4 regions of the Janthinobacterium sp. 75 genome follow, and region 3 is predicted to be linked to each of the others. Evidence: predicted binding sites of a transcription regulator. Region 3 holds the regulator's gene; each other region holds the start of a gene.
What was found. Region 3 encodes FNR, which switches genes on or off when oxygen is low (the NO sensors DNR and NnrR bind a similar motif). Its sites were predicted from a motif close to TTGATNNNNATCAA; they were not measured.
Positions count from the first base shown of each region.

Region 1: a site for FNR is predicted at 2,851-2,864, ahead of C8C89_RS11240 (universal stress protein). Genes of this name have one in related genera too.
Region 2: a site for FNR is predicted at 2,615-2,628, ahead of C8C89_RS01655 (PAS domain-containing methyl-accepting chemotaxis protein). Genes of this name have one in related genera too.
Region 4: a site for FNR is predicted at 2,842-2,855, ahead of cqsA (alpha-hydroxyketone-type quorum-sensing autoinducer synthase). Genes of this name have one in related genera too.

Region 1 covers NZ_SORD01000001.1:2,469,336-2,474,803, reverse strand. Annotated here, with positions in the region: gene C8C89_RS11250 (chemotaxis protein CheA) at 1-1,621, opposite strand, end outside; gene C8C89_RS11245 (protein phosphatase CheZ) at 1,621-2,478, opposite strand; gene C8C89_RS11240 (universal stress protein) at 2,946-3,413, shown strand; gene C8C89_RS11235 (response regulator transcription factor) at 3,573-4,217, shown strand; gene C8C89_RS11230 (helix-turn-helix domain-containing protein) at 4,548-5,354, shown strand.
Region 2 covers NZ_SORD01000001.1:340,316-345,783, forward strand. Annotated here, with positions in the region: gene C8C89_RS01645 (hypothetical protein) at 1-454, shown strand, start outside; gene C8C89_RS01650 (outer membrane protein assembly factor BamE) at 451-759, shown strand; gene C8C89_RS01655 (PAS domain-containing methyl-accepting chemotaxis protein) at 869-2,524, opposite strand; gene C8C89_RS01660 (DEAD/DEAH box helicase) at 2,963-5,125, opposite strand; gene C8C89_RS01665 (alpha/beta hydrolase) at 5,407-5,468, opposite strand, start outside.
Region 3 covers NZ_SORD01000001.1:976,609-982,076, forward strand. Annotated here, with positions in the region: gene C8C89_RS04590 (response regulator) at 1-2,095, opposite strand, end outside; gene fnr (fumarate/nitrate reduction transcriptional regulator Fnr) at 2,335-3,093, shown strand; gene C8C89_RS04600 (FixH family protein) at 3,097-3,621, opposite strand; gene ccoG (cytochrome c oxidase accessory protein CcoG) at 3,676-5,058, opposite strand; gene ccoP (cytochrome-c oxidase, cbb3-type subunit III) at 5,063-5,468, opposite strand, start outside.
Region 4 covers NZ_SORD01000001.1:2,222,494-2,227,961, forward strand. Annotated here, with positions in the region: gene C8C89_RS10115 (FtsX-like permease family protein) at 1-462, shown strand, start outside; gene C8C89_RS10120 (response regulator) at 459-1,466, opposite strand; gene C8C89_RS10125 (HAMP domain-containing sensor histidine kinase) at 1,433-2,767, opposite strand; gene cqsA (alpha-hydroxyketone-type quorum-sensing autoinducer synthase) at 2,920-4,167, shown strand; gene C8C89_RS10135 (MarR family transcriptional regulator) at 4,205-4,654, opposite strand; gene C8C89_RS10140 (GIY-YIG nuclease family protein) at 4,712-5,059, opposite strand; gene C8C89_RS10145 (MFS transporter) at 5,083-5,468, opposite strand, start outside.

The sequences.
Region 1 (5,468 bases), 1.5 Mb from region 3:
ATGGACGGCCCTGGTCTTTCAGCACGGGCGCGCCGCCCACTTCCATGAAGGTTTCCGGCAATTCGACGACGCGCTGCACCACCGCCATCGGCAGCGCCAGCGCGGCGCCCGACGTCGACACCAGCATGGTCGGCACGATGGACAGCTCGATTGGCAGGCGGATGGCAAACTTGGTGCCCTTGCCCAGCGAGGACTCGATGTGGATGGCGCCGCGGTTTTTCTCCACGGCCGTCTTGACCACATCCATGCCCACGCCGCGTCCGGAGACGCTGGAGGCCACTTCCTTGGTCGAGAAGCCAGGCAGGAACACCAGCTGGAAGCATTCGTCGTTGCTCAACTGCGCGTTTTCGCTGATCAAGCCCTTTTGCTGGGCCTTGCTGCGCAGGAAGGCCGGATCCATGCCCTTGCCATCATCCTGCAGCACGATCATGACACTGTTGGCTTCCTGCCAGGCCTTCAGCGAAATATACGATTTGGCGGGCTTACCGGCAGCCAGGCGCGCTTCCGGCGATTCGACGCCATGGTCGAGCGAATTGCGCAGCATGTGCACGAGCGGATCGTAGAGGCTGTCAACTACCACGCGGTCGACTTCCGTCTCCGCGCCCTCGATGGTCAGCTCGACATCCTTGCCCAGGTCTTTCGCCAGTTCGCGCACCAGGCGCGGGAATTTCTGGAACAATCGGCCCACGGGCTGCATGCGCGTGGCCAGGGTGGCACGCTGCAGTTCGGTCGAGTAGCGCGAAGCGCGTTCCAGGGTTTCCGCCAGGGTCGCCATCAAGGTGGCGGCCTGGCCTTCGAATTTGAATTGCAGCAAGCGCTCGAGCAGCACGGCAGCCTGATTGGCAGCCTGTACCGATTCGCCAGCCACTTCCAGCAGAGCGTCGAGCTTGACGGCGTCGACGCGGATGCTGTCTTCCTTGACGGGCGCGGCATGGCGCACTTCCGGGCGCTCTTCGCGGCGTTCCGCGCCATCCCAGGCTTTGGCGGCCGGCTTGGCGACAGCAGCGGCAGCAGCAGGCGCGGCGGCCACGACGGCAGGGGCAGCGGCCACGGCGGACACCGGCGCGGCAGCGACCTGGCTGCCCGCCGGCACGACGGCGTTATACATGCCTTCCCAGTCCAGGCCATCGGCACTGGCGGTGGAAACAGCGGCGGCTGGCGCCACCACGACCACTTCGGCAACGGGCGCGGCGGCTTCCGCCACCACGGCGGCGGCCGGCGCGGGTGCGTCCATGCCCTTGCCTTCGATGGCGTTCGTGAGGATGTGTTCCAGCTCTTCCGGCATGGCCGGCAAGCTTTCCGGCGCGGCGCCGTTGGCCAGTTCCGTCAGCTGGTCGGCCACGAAACCGGACGCCTGCAGCGCCGCCTCGATGGCGATCGGGGTCACCGGCGCGGCGCCCGTGCGCAAGGCGTCGAACAGGTTTTCCGTCAGATGGCAGGCCGCCACCAGTGCGGGCAGACCCATGAAGCCGGCCCCACCCTTGATGGTGTGGAAGGAACGAAACACGGCATTCAGTGTTTCCTTGTTGTCAGGATCACGCTCGAGGCGCAATAAGTGCTCTTCAACATTAACCGCAAGATCCATCGCCTCAACGACGAAATCCTTGAGCATATCGTCCATTAGAATCCCAAATCCGCAAGAAGGTCGTCTACATTATCCTGGTCCAGCGCCACCGACGGCACGGACGGGCCCTGCATCAGAGGCACCGGCTTCTGCGCCAGTTTTTCGCGCACTTCGGCCGGTGCGTTGTCGCGCAGCAGCTGGGCAAGCTCGTGCTCCACCGTCTTGGTGATGTTGACCACTTTTTTGATCAGCTGGCCCGTGATGTCCTGGAAGTCCTGCGCCATCATGATTTCCAGCAAGCGCGCTTTTTCTGCTTCCGTGGCCTCGGCAACGGCTTGCGCGAACTGGCGCGAATCGCCGGCCAGGGCCTTGAATTCTTCCAGGCTCAGCTTGCCGTCGAACAACGCCGTCCAGCGACTGTCCATGTCCTTGGCTTTCTTCGACAGCACATCTTGCGCCGGCATCCCTTCGTCGAGCGTATTCAGGACCTTGTTGGCGGCCTGTTCCGTCAGCGTGGCGACATATTCCAGGCGGTCCTGGGCGTCGACGATCTGCGACGACGCTTCCGTCAATGCCTTGTCGTAGCCCAGTTCGCGCAGCGAATCGTGCAGCAGGCGCACGATGCCACCCAGGCGTTCGAACATCGGCTTGTCGGACTGGTCGACCGGATCGGCCGCTTCGCCAGGCACGCCTGTAGCAGCCGCGGGGGGCGCTTCGGGTGCGGCGGCGACTGGCGCTTCCGCTGCGGCTGACGGCACGGCGGCGCTGGCCGACACCGAGTCGAACAGCGCGTCAAAATCGTCGTCCGCGATCACGGCTGCGGGCGCTGCGGCAGGCGCGGGCTTGGGAGCGGCCGCACTTTGCGCAGATACTTCATCGAATAATGCATCGAAATCATCAGCGGCGTTGGTCATATCCCTGCTTCTCCATAATTTGTCAAAATTCCGCCTGAACTGTGCGTTTTACAGACTGATACCCACAATTTCTCGATTAAGATGATTTGAGGCAATACCGCTGCGATGGTGCGAGTGTAGCAGGGCGCCGCCCTGTTGGTAAATCTCAAAACGCGCTTCCTGGTGCAAAGCAGGTCCACAAGAGCTTTTCCACCAGGAAATAAGTGTTCCTGCTGTTGTATTTTGAAATACTACCATTGGCGTGCGTGCAAGACCACGCGCCAGACAAGAAATCCTGCTCTCGGGTGCCTGCGCAACAGTACCCAATGGCTGTCGTTACGGCTCAAACACGATCTTTCTGCCAATGTTGTCTATACTGAAGGTGCAATAGTATTGATAATTATCAAGTCTTTACATGAATACCATGCTGCCGCCGCGTCTACAATAAGGGGCGTTGCGCGCGCTAAGTCACTGCCAAAGGACCTGCCATGTATAAGAAAATTCTGATCGCCACGGACGGCTCCGCCGTCTCCAACCTGACGGCCTGTGCTGGCGTTGCCTTTGCAGAGCAGATGCAAGCCGATATCCTTGCCGTGTACGTGGCGCCCGAATACCAGTACCCGGTGTACATCGAAATCATTCCACCAAGCTATCCCAGCGAGGAGGAATACCGCATCGCCATGCGCAAGGCGGGCGCCGACCACTGGCAGCCCATCCTCGACGCGGCCGCCAGGCGGGGCCTGGAAGCGACGGGCCTGACGGCCTTTTCCGACAGCCCGGCCCTGAAAATCGTGGAAGTGGCGCAATTGCAGAACTGCGACTTGATCTTCATGGGCTCACATGGCCGCAGCGGCTGGGGACAATTGCTGCTCGGCAGCGTGACCAACAAAGTGCTGTCGCACTCGAAATTGCCGGTGCTCGTGCATAGGCTGATCAAGGAACCACCCTCCAAATAAGTGGTCACATGGCCACGGGGGCCGCCGCTGCCGGCATAGTAAGTAAAAGGCAAACTTGCGGCCATTTCGGTTAAAATGACAATGTTTCTCGTTTATTAATACCCGGCCGGCCGCCACGAGGCGGCCCGGGCACATTTCACGCCTCCTGATTGCGCGCCTATGATACGTATTGTGATTGCCGACGACCACACCATCATGCGAGAAGGATTGAAGCGCATCCTCGACGGCGCGCCGGACATCGACATCGTGGGCGAAGCCATCGACGGCTTCGAGGTACTCAACCACGTACGCCAGGGCGGCTTCGACCTGTTGCTGCTCGACCTGTCGATGCCGGGCCGCAGCGGCGTCGACCTGATCCGGCAAATCCGCAGCGAAGCGCCCAAGCTGGCCATCCTCATCCTCACCATGCACGAGGAAGAGCAATATGCGGTGCGCGCCATCCGCGCCGGCGCGCAAGGCTATCTGACCAAGGAAAGCGCGGGCACCCAGCTGGTGGGTGCCATCCACAAGGTGGCGTCGGGACGTCCCTACATCAGCGCCGAGGTGGCGGAGCAGCTCGTGCTCAACATCATGATGCCGAATGAAAGCTTGCTGCACAAACAGCTGTCGGACCGCGAGTTCGAAGTCTTTTCCCTGCTGGTGGCAGGCAAGTCGATCACGGAAATCGCCAACAATCTGCATCTGAGCGTGAAAACGGTGAGTACGCACAAGACGCGCATCATGCAAAAGATGGGCATGAGTTCGCTGTCAGAGATGGTCCAGTATGCCGTGGCACACCGTCTGCTGTCTCCCTTCAAGACCTGAACCTGCCCACGCGCGCCAACCCGTAGGAACAATCCTACATCAACTGCCACAGCTCCTACTGCCATATTCAGCCACCGCTGATATTAATTGCAGACGGTTGTTGGCATACTGAAACCAGTCATCAAGTTGCTGGGAAGTTATTTCATCACACAGCAAGTCTTCAGCGAATCGAGATTCACACGCCTGGACGCGCGCCGCCCTTTCCCTGCCCGCCGTCCTGTGCACCTTGTCATTCAACTCTGAACTACCTGTCACCAGGAGATGAACATGCTGTCCACGCAAACGCCTGAAACCCGCGCTGCCGCTCCATCACTGCCCCCCTCCTCTTCAATGGAAGCGGGGCGCCAGCGCCAGGGTCGGCTATGGTCGAACCTGAAGGAGGTGTGCGACCTGCTGCATATCTCCAGCGCCTGCACCATCGCCGCCGATGAACTGCTGTTCCAGCATGTGCAATTCAAGACTGGCCAGCGCGTGCACACCATCGGCCAGCCCTTCGACACTCTGTACATCGTCAATTCGGGCTTCCTGAAAACCGTACTCATCGACGAATTTGGCAATGAGCAGGTCCTCAGCTTTCCCATGAAGGGCGACATGCTGGGCGTCGACGGCATCCACTCGCGCCAGTACTCCTCGGAAGCGGTGGCCCTGTCCGACTGCGACCTGATCCTGCTGCCGTTCAAGAAACTCACGGCGCTGGGCAGAGTCCACCTGGAACTGGAAAATGTCATGTATGGCGTGATGAGCCGCGAACTGGTGCGCGAACAGGCCATGATCGGCATGCTGGGCGCCCTCAGCGCCGAAGCCCGCGTGGCGCGCTTCCTCGTCTCGTTGGCCGAGCGCTTCGCGCAGATGGGCTACTCGAGCAAGCTGTTCAACCTGCGCATGACGCGCCATGAAATCGGCAGCTACCTGGGCCTGACCCTGGAAACGGTCAGCCGCACCTTGTCCGCCTTCAACGAAATCGGCCTGATCACGGTCGACCAGCGCACCATCGGCATCAAGGATCCGGACGCGCTGAAAACCCTGCGCCGCCTGCCGCCGTCGCGCTCGCGCGCCAAGCAACTGGCCGCCGCCAAACTCAAGGCCGATACCACCGCGGCCGCCAACGCCTCGGCGCAATTGCTGGCCACCATTTAGCGCCATCCCGATTTCTTCAAGCTTGGCACAGGCTTGGCCCGGCCAAGGCGCGCAACGCCTTGCCGGGTCTTTTTTGCTGCCGCTCCCTTGCGCGCCGCGCCAGCGGCCGACTTT
Region 2 (5,468 bases), 640 kb from region 3:
TGCCATCCTGATCGCCAACCGCAGGGCTTCCACCATGAGCTGGCGCGCGCAGGTCATCACGCCCGGCTTGCCGCCCGGCACGCGGCGCCTGGGCGACTTGCGCCTGGAATGCCGCGCCGGCATGGATTCGGGCCTGATTTCAAACAACCCGCAAATCATCGCCTGGCTGTCCAGCATGCTCTACAGCACCGACAAGGTGTGTTCCGAAGCGGACGGCAATTATTTGTTTTTCACGGACCGTCCCCTGTTTGGCGTAACCCTCGTGCATGGCGAGCGCCGCCTTGCCCTGCCGTTCACCATGCTGTACGCGGGCGGCGAGCAAACGCCCGCCTCGCTGCCCTATTGCGATTGCCAGGTCTTGCTCGACCGCACGTATTACGCACCCCTGTGGGACGCCAGCTGGCCCGACGATACCTTGCTGGAATTTACTTACATGGACGAGGTGGCGCCATGAAATGGCTGTCACTGATCATCTTGACAACGCTGGCCGCCTGCTCCGGCACGCGCGCATTACAGGCAAGCAAGACTGTGCCTTACGCCACCCTGGAGCAGACGGTGCAGCCGGGCAGCAGCACGCGCGAACAGGTGCGCACGGCGCTAGGCGACAGCACGTCCATCCGTTTCGACAGCGGCAATGAAGTGTGGATGTACAACTACCCCGCCGCTGCGGGCGCGCAGGGAGAATATGTGATTTTGTTTGGCGGGGATGGGGTGGTGCAGAAGGTGCGCAGCGGGGAAGTGTATCGGGTAAAGAGGTAATGACTGTAGCGCGTAGCTGAAGGCGGGTAAATTGGGGGCAGACCCGACGGGGGGTATGCGCCCCAATGGGGAGCATACCGATCACGCAGTGACTGACCCCGGCATTTTGCTACCTCGCCTTTAACAGTGCCCTTGCCGTCACGCCCGCACCCACGCTGCGGCCCACGCCGGCAGCCTTGCGCTTGGGCGATGCCTTCAATTTAAAGATACCGATCGACTGGGCCACGCTGTCGGTGCGCCGCGCCAGGTTGGTGGCAGCCGCAGCGGCCTGCTCCACCAGCGCCGCATTCTGCTGCGTGATGCCGTCCATGTGGATAACGGCCTGGTTGACTTGACCGATGCCCTGGTTCTGCTCGCGCGTGGTGGAAGAAATCTCGTCCATCACTTCCGTCACGCGGGCCACCGAGGCAATCACTTCCGCCATGGTGGCGCCCGCATTGCTGGTCAGCACGCTGCCCGCATTCACGGTGGCGATCGAATGGTCGATCAGATTCTTGACTTCCTTGGCCGCCGTTGCCGAGCGCTGCGCCAGGCTGCGCACTTCACCGGCCACGACGGCGAAGCCGCGGCCATGCTCTCCCGCACGCGCCGCTTCCACGGCCGCGTTCAAGGCCAGGATGTTCGTCTGGAAAGCGATGCCGTCGATCAGGCCGATGATGTCGAGAATCTTGCGCGACGAGGTGCTGATTTCATTCATCGTGGTGACCACTTCACTGACGATGGTGCCGCCCTTGGCCGCGACGGTCGATGCCTGCACTGCCAGGTCGTTGGCCGTGGCGACGTGGTCGGCGCTGTTTTGCACCGTGGACGTCAATTCCTCCATGCTGGCCGCCGTCTGCTCCAGGCTGGAAGCCTGCGATTCCGTGCGGCTGGACAAGTCCATATTGCCGGTGGCAATTTCCGCCGTAGTGACGCGGATATCCTCGAAGTTGGCACGCACGTCGCCGATGATGCTGTGCAAGTTGATGTTGGTCTGGCGCAAGGCCGCCATCAATTGACCCATATCATCATCACGCACCTTGTCGATCACGCCCGTCAGGTCGCCACCTGCCATCTTGCGCGCCACCGTGATGGCGTCGCCCAGCGGCGCGACCAGCGAATTGTGCAGATGGGCCCAGAAATACAGCATCAGCGCGACAGCCGCGGCGGCCGCGCCACTGAGCCAGCTGCGCGTGGCCGTGCTCGTATCGCCATCGATATTCCACACGGCGCAGCCGAGGATGGCCAGCACCACGCCAAAGACGATGCAATGCAGGGCCAGGTCTTGCGACAGGCTCAGCTTGCGCCATTCGGCCAGCTTGGCGGCCCAGCCCTGGCGCACGACGCGGCCCTTGCGAATCGCCAGCCTGGCGGTATTGCCATCTTTAAAACTTTTATACAGGGCTGCCGCTTCATTGATCTGCTCGCGCGTGGGCTTGGTACGCACGGACATATAGCCGATCGGACGGCCGTTTTCAATGACGGGGGTGATATTGGCGAAGACCCAATAAAAATCGCCATTCTTGCAGCGGTTCTTGACCATGCCAGTCCATGGCATGCCCGTCTTGATGGTATCCCACAGGTCGGCAAAGGCTTCGGCCGGCATATCGGGATGACGCAGGATATTCTGTGGCGCACCCAGCAGTTCCATTTCTGAAAAACCGCTGACTTCAATGAAATACTGATTGGCGTAATTGATGTTTCCCTTTAAATCCGTGGTGGAAACAATCGTCATGCCTTCATTTAATACGTATTCATTTTGCGTGATTGGCGTATTGACCCGCATCGTCGCTCCTCTATTTTTTTCAACTAGCATAACAAAAACATAAAAACAATATACCACATCAAGCACCGGCAAGATATCGCCAAGGCGACAGTGATGCTGGTCAAACAATTTAATAAAAGTTAATTTATTTATGTTTTACAATTTACTTTGATTCAACTTAATTGATTTTATTGAAATGCGATATTCAAATTGCGTGCACACACAATAATTAATAAAAATTTATGTAACGATGCGGCAGACAATAAATATGGTGTGTATGCCGATAAAAAGACGCGGAAGCATTGCAATCACTGGCGGCACTTGGCGACGCCTGCCGGCAGGCATGACTTAGCCATCATGAACATTTACTGAGGGAAAATAAAAAACTGGCGCGAACGCGCCAGTGGGGGATATGTCTCCAATCCGCGACACAGGCGCCGGAGCGCCCGTGGGGATGGCTTACTTGAATGTCTTACGCGGTGGCGACTTCGGACGCGGAGCCGCAGGCTTGCGTTCCGTCGTGCCGTCATCGAGGCTGATGCGCAATTTCTGGCCCGAGACCACGACCGATTTCAGGTGGTCGAGGATTTCCGGCGGCATGCCTTCCGGCAGGTCCAGCACGCTGTAGTTGTCAAAGATATCGATGCGGCCGATATGCTTGGCTTCCAGGTTCGCTTCGTTGGCGATGGCGCCGACGATGTTGCTTGGCGTCACGGCGTGCTCACGGCCCACTTCGATACGGTAAGCCGTCACGCCCGGGCGTGGACGTTCCTTCTTCGGCGCGCGCGGCGCTGGTGCTGCGTCGCCCGCGTCGGCCGGGGCATCCTTGAACGCTGGCGCGGACTTGGCGGCAAACGGCTTGCGCGGCGCGGCTGGCGGCGCCAGGTCAGGTGCATCGCCGTCGCGGCTGATGCGCAGCTGCTGGCCCGCTACCCACACGGTTTTCAGCTGGTCCAGCAATTCTTTCGGCATGCTGTCTGGCAAGTCCAGGACGCTGTAATCGTCATAGATTTCGATGCGGCCGATATTTTTAGAATCGATGCCCGCTTCGTTGGCGATGGCGCCCACGATATTGCCCGGTTTCACGCCATGCTGATGACCTACCTCAATACGGAAAGTTTGCATGCCGGCGTCGGCTGGACGTTGAATGCGTTCCTTTTTCGGGAAGGCCGGGCGTTCGCCACGCTCGCTGCGCTCGTTACGCTCGAAGCGGTCGCCCCGTTCCGGACGATCGTTGCGCTCGAAACGGTCCTGGCGCACAGGACGGTCGTCTTGCCACGTGGCTTGCTCGCGCGCCTTGTTCTTGTCCAGCAACAAAGGCACATTGCCACGCGCCATCTTCGCCAGGGCGGCGGCGATTTCGATGGCGGGAATGTTCTTTTCGCGTTCAAGATCTTCGATCAGCGACTGGAACTGCTCCAGTTCGCCCAGGGCCAGGGTTTCGCTGATCTGTTCCTTGAACTTGGCGATACGCACGTCGTTGACGGCCTGGATCGTTGGCAGTTCCAGCATGCTGATCGGCTGGCGAGTCGAGCGTTCGATGGCTTTCAGCAAGTTCTTTTCACGCGGGGTGATGAACAGAATCGCTTCGCCGCTGCGGCCAGCGCGGCCAGTGCGGCCGATGCGGTGGGTATAGCTTTCCGGATCGTGCGGCACGTCGTAGTTGACGACGTGGCTGATGCGCTCGACGTCCAGGCCGCGGGCGGCCACGTCGGTTGCCACGAGGATGTCGATCTTGCCGTCTTTCAACTGCTGGATCGTGCGCTCGCGCTGCGCTTGCTGGATGTCGCCATTGATGGCGGCAGCCGAGAAGCCGCGGGCTTGCAGTTTGCCAGCCAGCTCTTCCGTGCCCAGCTTGGTGCGGGCGAAGATGATCATGCCGTCAAACGCTTCCGCTTCCAGGATGCGGGTCAACGCGTCGAGCTTGTGCATGCCCGACACCAGCCAGTAGCGCTGGCGGATGTTGTCGGCCGTGCCCGTCTTGGCGGCAACCGTCACTTCGGCCGGGTTCACCAGGTACGTCGTGGCAATGCGTTTGATGACGGAAGGCATGGTGGCCGAGAACAGGGCCGTTTGATGGCCATCCGGCGTTTCTTTCAAGATACGTTCGACATCGTCGATAAAGCCCATGCGCAGCATTTCATCGGCTTCGTCGAGCACCAGCGTTTTCAGCTTGGACAGGTCGAGCGAACCCTTGTCCAGGTGATCGATGACGCGGCCAGGGGTGCCAACGATGACGTGCACACCGCGGCGCAAGGCCGACAGTTGCGGACCGTAGCTTTGGCCGCCGTAGATCGGCAGTACATGGAAGCCGGGGATGTGGGCAGCGTACACCTGGAACGCTTCGGCGACCTGGATGGCCAGTTCGCGCGTCGGTGCCAGGACCAGGGCTTGGGGTGAGCTTTGTTTCAGATCAATGCGCGACAGGATAGGCAAGGCGAAGGCGGCGGTCTTACCCGTGCCTGTTTGCGCCTGGCCCAGCACGTCGCGGTTAGCGAGCAACAATGGAATCGTGGCCGCCTGGATAGGCGACGGTGTTTCGTAACCGACATCCTTGAGCGCGCGAATCAGCGGCTCGCTCAGGTTGAGGTCGGAAAATAAGGAAATTGGTGTATCAGACATGAAATCACTCACAAGTTCGCTCGAATCGCCCAATGCGAAAGAGTGTATCTGCTAGTTTACTCTTTACTGGACCTTACCGGGTGGCTGCATGCCGCAGAACGCCGTTTTTTGCGGCATATGGACCGAAAAAAGGCAGAAAAATCGGTGATCCGCACGCAATTGGCGCGTGATTTAGCTAACTTTTGCCAACATTAAACGATACACAACAATGTGCCGCCTGCGCCTGTTCTGCGCAGCAACGGCAACGGCGGGCGCCTCGCGACTAAGGCGCCCGCCCCTTTTCAGGTGCGCAGGAACTCCAGCAAGTCTTCATTCAGGCGGTCCTTGTGCGTTGTCGCCAGGC
Region 3 (5,468 bases):
CCTGGCGGATGGCCTTGGCCGTGGCCAGGCCATCCATCACGGGCATGTGCCAGTCGGCCAGCACCACGTCATACGGTTGCTGCTGCGCCAGGCGTTCGCGATACAGTTCGATGGCGGCAAAACCGGAGTCCACTTCGTCGGCCAGCCAGCCCCAGGCCTCGATCAGCTTGACGATCAGTTCGCGTGTAGTGCGGTTATCGTCGGCCACCAGCAGGCGCAGCTGGCCCAGGGCCGGCGTGCGCCGCGTCTCGGCCGGCTGCTCCAGCATCTCGAAGGGCACGCTGAACCAGAAGCGGCTGCCCTTGCCTTCGCTGCTGGCCACGGCGATATCGCCGCCCATCATGTGGATCAGTTGCTTGCTGATGGCCAGGCCCAGGCCCGTGCCGCCGAAGCGCCGCGTGATGCTCTGGTCGCCCTGTGAAAAGGCGGAAAACAGTTGCTGTTGCTGCAGTTCCGTCATGCCGATACCCGTGTCGCGCACTTCGAAGCGCAGCCAGGCGCGCCCGTTTTCTCTCTCGGCCAGGCTGACGGCCACCACCACTTCGCCGCTCTCGGTGAACTTGATGGCATTGCCGGCCAGGTTGACGAGGATTTGCTGCAGGCGCTGGGCGTCGCCCACGAGGCGCCGTGGCACGTCGGGCTCGACGGCGATGGCCAGTTCCAGCTCCTTCTCGCCCGCATTCATCGTCATCGTCGTGGCCAGGGTATTCATGACTTCGTCAAGGTCGAACTCGACGGGCGACAATTCCATGCGGCGCGCTTCGATCTTCGAATAATCGAGCACGTCGTTGAGGATGCCCAGCAGCGACTGGCCCGCCACGCGCACCATGGTCAGATACTTGCGCTGTTCCGTGTCGAGCCTGGTATTGCCCAGCAAATAGACCATGCCCAGCACGGCATTGAGGGGCGTGCGGATTTCATGGCTCATGTTGGCCACGAAGTCGCTCTTCGCCCGGTTGGCCGCCTCGGCCCGGTCGCGCTCCAGTTCCAGTTCCGCCGCGCGCGATTCGAGTTCCTGCTGCAGGCGGTCGCGTTCGCACATCAGGCCGTTGAACGCCTCCGTCAGTTCGCCGATCTCGTCGCGCTGCTGCACTGGCACGGGCGTGAAGCGGCTGCCGCTGGTGCGCAGGGCCAGCAGGGTGTCGCGCAGGCGCACCAGCGGCGACAGCAGGCGCACGGTAACCCAGCCCAGAACAAAAGCGGCCAGCAGCGAAGCGAGGATGCTCCACAGCACCAGCCGGTACAGCACGCCATCAAACGGTTCGAAGGCATCCTCGATGGGTAGCGAGGCGGCCAGCAGCCAGTTCACCGATTTCAGGCGCTTGAAGCTGTTGACGGCCGTGATGCCGCGGCTGTTGGTGCTGACCATGCTGCCTTCGCCATCGTCCTTCAGCATCTGGGTGGTCGTCAGGTTGGCGTTCGGCTGGCGCGGCTGCAGCAAACGGCTGGTATCGGGGTGCAGCACGTAGCGCGGCACGGCGCCGCGCGTGAGAATGAAGTAATAGCCGCTCTTGCCGATCTTTTCCGAGCGCAGGCGCCCCAGCAGGTTGTCCTTGTACAGGCGCAGCACGCCGATCACCACACCGGCTACCTTGCCATCGGCGGTGAGCACGGGCGCCACCATCTGCACGATGGGCATGCCGCTCGATTTGCCCAGCATCGGCTCGGTGATCATGGGCTGGCGCGTGCGCAGGACGGTCTGGAAATACTCGCGCTCGGCAACGTTGATGCCCGCGCGGCCCGTGACCAGCGGCATGTCGGCCACGATGGCGCCTTGCGCATCGAGCACCAGCACGTCGTCGAACAGCACCAGCATCGAGCGGCGCGCATAGTATTCGCGCAGCTTGGCGGGTTGGGCGATCAATTCCGGCGGCTGCTGCCTGGCCGTCAGGGTGACGATTTGCAGCAGCATGCCCAGCTTGTCGTCGAGCTCGGCGGCGGTGCGGGTGATCAGGGCAGATTGCTGGCTCAGCAGTACTCGCGTGAAGTCAGCGCGCATGTGCTGCAACTGGATCATGGTGACCAGTGCAATCATGGCGATCGAGGTCAGGCTGGTGGCCAAGGCGACTTTTGCTTTGATGCCGAGAGGCTTCATGATTTCCTTTTCAGTACCGGGCGGCACAGGCGGCAGATAATGCTGTCAGGAATTTTCCTATCAATACATCAACTTGGCAAGCGGTGCCGCGCAAATTGCCCTCGCTGCAAGGGCTTTTGACGATGTTGCCATATAATTAAAGTCAGAACGTCGTTTATTCAGCGCAATTGGGGTGAAATTGGCACACGGCAACCGTGTATGCAGTAAACTCGGTATTGCATTTTCTAAAAGGTATCGACATGACTGAAGCGCTTCTCACTCCCACCTTGCCCACAGTGACCGTGGAAGCGTTGCGTGCGCGATGCTCGACCTGCAGCATGCATCAATTGTGCCTGCCGATGGGCCTCGATGTGGGCGACATGGACAGGCTGGACCAGATCATCGGCCGCCGCCGCAAGATCGTGCGCGGCGCCTCGCTGTTCCGCATCGGCGACTCGTTCCAGAACCTGTACGCGATCCGCCTGGGCCACTTCAAGACGTACCAGATCAATCCGGGTGGCGAAGAGCAGGTGACGGGCTTCCAGATGGCAGGAGAACTGCTGGGCATGGACGCCATCAGCGCCGACCGCCACCACTGTAATGCGGTGGCGCTGGAGGATAGCGAAGTGTGTGAAATCCCGTTTTCCAGCCTGGAACAATTGCTGGGCAGTATGCCTACCCTGCTGCGCCATTTCCACCGGATGATGAGCCAGGAAATCACGCGCGAGCAAAGCGTCATGCTGTTGCTGGGCAATATGCAGGCGACGCAGCGCTTTGCCGCCTTCATCGTCAACCTGGCCTCGCGCTATGAGGCGCGCGGCTATTCGGGCAGCAATTTCCAGCTGCGCATGTCGCGCGAGGAAATCGGCAACTACCTGGGCCTGACCATCGAAAGCGTCAGCCGCTTATTGTCGAAATTCAAGAAGGAAGGCTGGCTGCGCGTCTCCAACCGCGAGATCGAGATCTTGCAGCCGGCCAAGTTGAAGGCCATTACGGCCGGTACGGACGTCTGCAAGTAAGTCTTACAGCTCTTCATCCGCGTGCAGCGCGATGCTGCGCTGCAGCGGCCAGGTCCAGATGCCGGACAGGCGCCACTCGCGTTTGTCGTTTTCCACCAGCACTTGCCAGCGGCTGCGCTCGAGCATCGGCAGCGCTACCGAGAAGTTGCCGGCCGCATCGGGCTGCACCAGCAGCTTGATATCTTTTTCCGGCAAGGTCGCATGCGCCAGATGCAGCTGCAGCGGACCCTGGTAAGCCTTGCCGAAGCTGTGCACGGAACCACTGAGGCGCGCTGACGCCACGTCATACGACAGGCTGGTATCCATCGCCAGGTCGCTGGCGACAGTATCGCGCCGCAAGTCCTGGTTGATCGCCTTTCCCTGCTTGTAGTAATCGCCCACCACCAGCGCATCAGGCTGCGTAAACGCGATATAGCCCATGAAGCTGCCGACGACCACGGACAGGCCGGGACCGATCATCAGCAGCCATGGCCAGCGATGCTTGTACCACGGGGCAACGGGGGCTTGCAGCTTGAGACTGTCGGACATGATATTTCTCCTGTTTAATCGGCCAATCCCCATCCGGGGACTGGCCTTCCTACATTAGCGCGGTACGATGAATACCGCGCTTTCACGCACATGCAACGATGGGTCGTCCAGCGAGTGCAATTCGATCGCAATCTTGTTCGAACCCTTCTCGCCCACGCCGTGCGGCACGCGCAGGCGGATCGGCCAGCCCAGCGTTTCCGTCGGCTGCAAGGTCACTTCTTCGCGCGTCAGCAAGGTCAGGCCCTGCAAGCCGGAAGCGCTGATTTTAAAATGCTGGGTTTGCTCCGAGGTGTTCATGATCTGCAAGCGGTAAACGTTTTCGATCATGCCGTCTTCCACTTCGCGTCCCATCGAACCGCGGTCGCGTATCACGTCCATTTTCAGGGGCGTGCGCAGGGCCAGCGAAGTACACACGGCGATGATGATCAGGGCCAGGATGGAAGTGTAGATCAGCACGCGCGGGCGCATGGCGCGCTGGCGGATCTGCTTCGAACTGAAGTTGTTTTCCATCGCATGGTCGGTACTGTAGCGTACCAGTCCCCGCGGCCGGTCGACCTTGTCCATCACGCTGTTGCAGGCGTCGACGCAGGCGGCGCAGCCGATGCATTCATACTGCAGGCCGTTGCGGATATCGATGCCGGTCGGGCATACCTGCACGCACAGGGTGCAGTCGATGCAGTCGCCCAGCTTGTCGTTGTTGCCGGCCTTCTTGCTGATGGCGCCACGTGGTTCGCCGCGCTTGGCATCGTAAGTGATGATCAGGGTGTCCTGGTCGAACATGGCGCTCTGGAAGCGCGCGTAGGGGCACATGTATTTGCACACCTGCTCGCGCAGCCAGCCCGCGTTGCCGTAGGTTGCCAGGCTGTAGAACAAGACCCAGAACCATTCCCAGGGACCGAAATTGAGGGTGGTCACCTCGCGCGCCAGTTCCTTGATCGGCGTGAAATAGCCGACAAAGGTAAAGCCCGTCCACAGGGCGATGGCGCCCCATGCCAGGTGCTTGGCCGTTTTCTTGAAAGCCTTGCGCACGGAGGGTCCCTGCTTGTCGAGGGCCATGCGCGCGCTGCGCGTGCCCTCGATGCGGCGTTCGACCCACAGGAAGATTTCCGTGTATACCGTTTGCGGGCAAGAGAACCCGCACCACACCCGCCCGGCGATGGCCGTGACGAGGAACAACAAATACGCACAGATGATCAGCAGGGCCGCCAGATAGATGAAATCCTGGGGCCACAGCACGACGCCGAAAATGTAGAACTTGCGCGTGGTCAAATCGAACAGCAGGGCTTGCCTGCCATTCCAGGTCAACCACGGCAAGCCGTAGAACGCCAGCTGGGTAAGCCATACGCATACCCATCGCCAGGTAGCGTAGCGTCCTTTGGCCTCGCGAGGGTAGATTTGCTCGCGGGCCGCATACATCTTGATGACTTGAGGTTCCATTACGTCATTTCACGGGCGTCTGGGGATTCGACAGGCTCCAGACATACGCCGACAGCACGTGTACCTTGGACTCGCCGAGGAAATCGCTGAAGGCCGGCATGGTGTTGTTGCGTCCCTTGCGGATGGTTTCCATGATGGTATCGGCACTGCCGCCATACAGCCAGATCTTGTCCGTCAGGTTAGGCGAACCGAGCATCTGGTTACCCTTCGCATCGGCGCCGTGACAGGCCATGCAGGCGCCGAACTTGGCCTTGCCTAGCACGGATTTGACGGGGTCCGAGGTCGAGCCGGATAGGCTCAGCACATAATGGGCCACGTTCTCGACATCCTTTTCGGAGCCCAGGGCGGCGCCCATCGGTGGCATTTGCCCATTGCGGCCATGCATGATGGTGGTCTTGATGATGTCGGGT
Region 4 (5,468 bases), 1.2 Mb from region 3:
CTGCGCGACTACCCGAACCTGACGGTGGTCGACGTGGGCGGCGTGCTGAAACAGATACAGGGCGTGCTGGACCAGGTGGTCACGGCCGTCGAATTTCTCTTCGCGTTCACTTTGGCCTCGGGCTTGCTGGTGTTGTATGCGGCCTTGATGGGGTCGCAGGACGAGCGCACGCGCGAAGCGGGCCTGCTGCGCGCGCTGGGCGCCACGCGGCGCCAGCTGGCACAGGCGCAGCTGATCGAATTTTCCCTCGTGGGCGCGCTGGCCGGCTTGCTGGCGGCCACGGGCGCGGCCGCCATGGGCTGGGCCCTGGCCACGTACCAGTTCAAGTTCGCCTGGAGCTTCGCGCCGGGCGTGTGGGCCTTTGGTTTACTGGCCGGCGCCCTGTGCGCCATCGCCGGCGGCTGGCTGGGCTTGCGCAATGTCTTGAAACATCCGCCGCTGCAAACGCTGCGCGAAAGCTAAGCGCCCACGCTCTCGCCCGCCTGGGCGCGTAAAAATTGCGCGTAGGACATGACCGGCTGCCCCAGCTGGTGCGGCGGCACGTCGAACAAGGCCCAGAAATACGTCACCTGGCCCAGGCAGATGGTGGGCGCGGCGCAGTAGCGGAACCAGTTTTCGCCGATGTGCGCCGCATACATGCCGTCGCTGTCGGCGTCGGAAAAGTACGGGATCACACGCATTTCCAGCAGGGCCAGCAGCAAGGACGCCGGTGCGTCGCTGTCGCGCGCCATTTCGTACTGCGTGTGCAGGCTGCGTTCCGTTTCGATGATCATCAGCTTGGCGTGGCCGTCGCGCGTGAAGAACAGGATGCCGCTGGGATTGGGAAAGATGTAAAACTCGACGTAGCCTTGGCGCTGGCACAGCTCGTACACGACGGTGGCCAGGGCTTCGTCTTGCAGGAAACGATAGTCGTGCAGCAATAGCAAGTCGCGCACGGTGTCCGATTGCTGCAGGAAGAATTCGCGTTGCAGGGCATGGACTTCCTGTTCCAGGATATCGAGCGCATTGTCGTCGCTCTTCTTGATGTAGCGGTCGATCAAGCCCCGGTTGAAGGCCGTCACGGCCACTTTTTCATCGGCTGCGCCCGTAAATAAAATCTTCTTGCAGGGCAAGTCACGCACGGCCTGGCAGAATTCCAGGCCATTCATCTGCGGCATCGAATAATCGACCACCAGCACGGAAGGCACGGCAAAGCGCTGCGCCTGGCCGCTGATGCGCCAGATGCGTTCGAGATCGAGCGCCACGTTGCACTGGTCGGGCGGCAGGTTTTGCGTGTCGAAATTGACGTGCAGCGGCGTCTCGCCCAGCTGCGTGCTGTGGCGCAGCCAGTGCAGCGCGCTGCTGGTGTCGTGGAAAGTCTTGCGCGCCAAGCCGGGATCGAGCTGGAACGCCAGGCTTTTCAGGAAGGAATCGCTGTCGTCGATCAATACGGTCAGGGTCGGATGGGTGTAGACGGGCAGTTGCATGCATCACCTTGCGGGAGAAGAGGGGTGGAAGCGGGCAGGCAGGGCTGGGGAAACTCCAGGATGAAAATCGCATACGCATGTTCGCGCGACACGCAGCGTATGTGCGCCTGCCAGGCGGTGACGATCTGCCGGCACAGTGCCAGGCCGATGCCGCTGCCGTTATGCACGGGATAGGAATAGAAACGCTCGAAGATCAGCGGCAGGCGATTCTTCGCGATACCGCAGCCCGTGTCGATGAACAGCAGCCTGGGCGTGGGGCGGGCGCCGTCGACGATGATGCGCACGCGGCCCTTGCCGGCCCGCTGGATGGCTTTCAGCGCATTTCTCAGCAGGTTCAGCAGGATCACCACGCACAGTTCGTCCTGGCCAGCAAACTGGAAGTCGGCGCGCACGTCCACCGTGACGCTGACCCGCTGCAGCTTGCCGGTAAACGGGTAACGCTTGAGCACGGCGTTCACCATCGCCAGCATCGAGAGCGACTGGCTGGGCTGCAGGTTGCGGTTCACGGCACTGGCGCTCATCAGGAACAAATCGATCATGTGCTGCATGTGGCGCACTTCGAACTGGATGCGCGACAGGGCATCCTGCAGCGGCGGTATGGTGTCCGCCTGGCCGGCCAGCTGCGGCAGCAGCCGACGCATGCCCCGCACATTCGCTTCCACGCTGGTCAGTGGCGTGCGCAGTTCGTGCGCCACGGAACCGAGCCCGGCCGACATGCCCGCCAGCCGTTCCCGTTCCAGCACTTTGCTGCCCACTTTCACCACGGATAGCGCGGCGATGGTGAACCAGTGCACGGGCAATTGCTGCAGCACTTCACGCTGCAGCACGTAAGCGCCTTCCCCTTGCAGCACGACGGCCAGGCAGGCGGCGCCCGTGCCGATCAGGTAGGCGCGGCAAGCCAGTCCCGTTTCGAAATGAAACAGCACTACCAGGCCGATCAGCAGCGATTGGCTCCAGATGGACGAGGCATGATTCATCAGAAACATGAAGGTAAAGAAGAAGGGCAGGATGTAGCTGAGCGCAAACAGCAGGTAGCGCGACAGCCAGCGGGCCGAGAAGCGGCGCGCAAACAGGCCCGCCACGCAGATGCCCACGCCCGTCAGGCGCAGGATCAGGTTTTCATAAGACTGCGGAAAAAAAAATTGCCATAGCAGGTAGTACAGCGGCATCGCCACCGTGCCCACGGCGGCCAGCATGGCGACTCTGCCTGCCAGGTTTTCATGGGGCACGCGCTCATGCAGCAGCGAATGGAGCAGGCGCCTGCGCCAGTGTGTCCATCGTCCTTGCCATTGCTGCGTCATGACTCTGCCCTGATCCTCTTCAGAACACGATCATCGCGTAAATTTTCCTGCTTGAACGGTTATCTCGCCGGACATTGATATACGTCAATGGATGGGTTGGCGACAGGGTCAAGGTTTTAATTTGCAACAAACCTTTCCCCAGGAGAAAACTCATGACCATCGCTACCAGCTTGCACACCCCATCCTTCGGCCGCGCCGAACACCGCCTGCCAGACTACATCGCGCGGCGCATGGATGCGCATCACATCACGCGCATCGAAAAACTGCTGGGCGGCCAGCATCCCCATGCCTGGCAACCGACACCTGCCCATGCCATTTTTCTGGCGGGTAATGACTATCTTTCCATCGCCGCCGAACCCGCGCTGGTGGCGGCTCAGGTGGCTTCCCTGCAGGCAACCGCGGGCGGCATGCTGATGTCGGCCGTGTACTTGCAGGAAGGCAGCGAACAGCATCGGCTGGAAAGCCGCTTGGCACGTTTCATGGGCTGCGAAGATGGCATCCTGGCGCAGTCCGGCATGGCCGCCAACGTGGGTTTGATCCAGTGCATCGCCGGCCCCGGCATTCCCGTCTACCTGGACATGCAGGCCCACGCCTCGCTGTGGGAAGGGGTGCTGTCGGCGCAGGCGCAGGCCGTCGCCTTCCTGCACAACGACATGGCGCACCTGCGGCGGCAAGTGGAAAAGCAGGGCCGCGGCGTGATTGTCGTCGACGCCCTCTACAGTACCAACGGCAGCCTGGCGCCGCTGCTGGAACTGCTCGATATCGCCGAGCGCAGCGATTGCGTGGTGGTGGTCGACGAGTCGCACTCGCTGGGCACGCATGGCCCGCAGGGCGCGGGCCTGGTGGAAGCCTGGGGACTGGGCCACCGCGTGCATTTCCGCACGGCGTCGCTGGCCAAGGCGTTTGCGGGCCGGGCCGGTTTCATCAGCTGTTCCAGCCGCTTCAAGGGGTATTTTTTGTCCGAATCACGTCCCGCCATCTTCAGCTCCTGCCTGCTGGCCCACGAGCTGGCCTGGCTGGACGCGGCGCTCGACTTCATCATGGCCGCCGACGCGCGCCGCGCCATTTTGCGGCGCCACACGGTGCAGGTGCGCGAGGGATTGAGCGCGCTCGGCTATAACGTCAGCGATGGCACGGAACAGATCGTGGCGCTGGAAGCGGGCGGCGAACCTGCCACCCTGGCGCTGCGCCAGGCGCTGGAACGGCACGGCATTTATGGCGCCATGTTTTGTGCCCCGGCGACGGCGAAGAACCGCGCCCTCGTGCGCCTGACCCTCAACGCGGGACTCGACGAGACGGGCATCGCCCGGCTGCTGGCCGCTTGCGCGGCGGTTCGCGCGGAAGCAGGTGTGGAACACTGGCCGTCAACGCGGCGCCTGCGCAAGCTGGCGCTGGTGTAGGGCTGGTACGCGGGCCGGCGCCAGCCGTTGGGCAGCGTCAGCCGGCCAGTCTGCCCAGGACGGCGGACAGCGCTCCCAGCTGCTCTGCCGGTGCGTCCTGCAGCAATTCGCGGCCCACCGCATGCGCGGTGGCGCTGGCATGGTCCAGCAATTGCTGGCCGGTGGCAGTCAGCACGGCATAGCCGACGCGCGCGTCGCGCTGGTCCGCCTGGCGTGCTACCAGGCCGATTTTTTCCAGCGGCATCAGGGAGCGCGTGACGCCCGAGGCCGTCAGCGCCAGGCGTTCGGCCAAGTCGATGCGGCGCAGGCGCGCACCGGGTGCGCGCTGCAGCTGATACAGCAATTGATAGTCGCTGAAGCTCAGGCCATGCAAATTGCCCAGGGCGCTGTCGAAGCGGCGCACGATGAGTGCCTGGGCGCGCGCCAGGCGCAGGCAAAAGTCCAGCGCACCATCGCTGTCCGGCGACGGGGGAGTGTGATCGTTCATGGCTGCCATTGTATTCGCTGCGAAGTGCTTGAGTGCGCAAGTGTAAAGCAATCGTGCTCAATACAGTGGCTGCCCCTGTTCCTGCCACAGTACACGGTGCAGTGCCAGCAGGGCGTCCAGTTCGGCGTCCGCATCGAAGGCGGGGTCGTCGGACGGCGTGACGGTGTCGATGATTTCGCAGGAAAAGGCCGCCGCGCCGTCGCGCCGCCAATCCGCCTGCAGCGCGGCATTGCGGTGCTTGCCCAGATTCAGCTCGAAACGGTGCCGGTTCAGCGAGCCGGGCGCGTTACGGCTGCATTCGAGCAAGGTCCGTCCGCTGGGCAGGTGCCGCAGGGCGATGATGCCCAGCGGCGGCGGCTGTTGCCGGTAGTGGGCTTTCAATGTTGCCTGTCGTGTCTTGTCCATATTGTATTTCTCCTATCGTTTGTTCAAATCGTTTCTGGCCCGACGATGCGCGGGATGGCGCTGAAAAGTGCAGCTACCACGGCTGCCGCCAGCAGCAGGGTGCCGCCGCCGTAGAACAGCTCACCCACGCTCAGGTGGCGTAGCAGCGCCCCCGTGGCCGCTGCGGACAGAGGAGCCAGGCCCAGGAAGATGCCCATGAACAGGGCCATGGCCCGGCCCAACATGGCGGGCGCCACGCGCCGTTGTATCCACGTAAAGATGGCGACCTGCAAGTAGCCGCCCAGCATGCCTGTGACGGCCAACAAGGCTGCGCCTTGCCAGGCTGTGCTGATTTGTCCCAGCGCCATCAACAGGCAGCCCACGATGGCGTCGAGGAGCAGCAAGGTGACGCCGAAACGCCGCTGCAGCC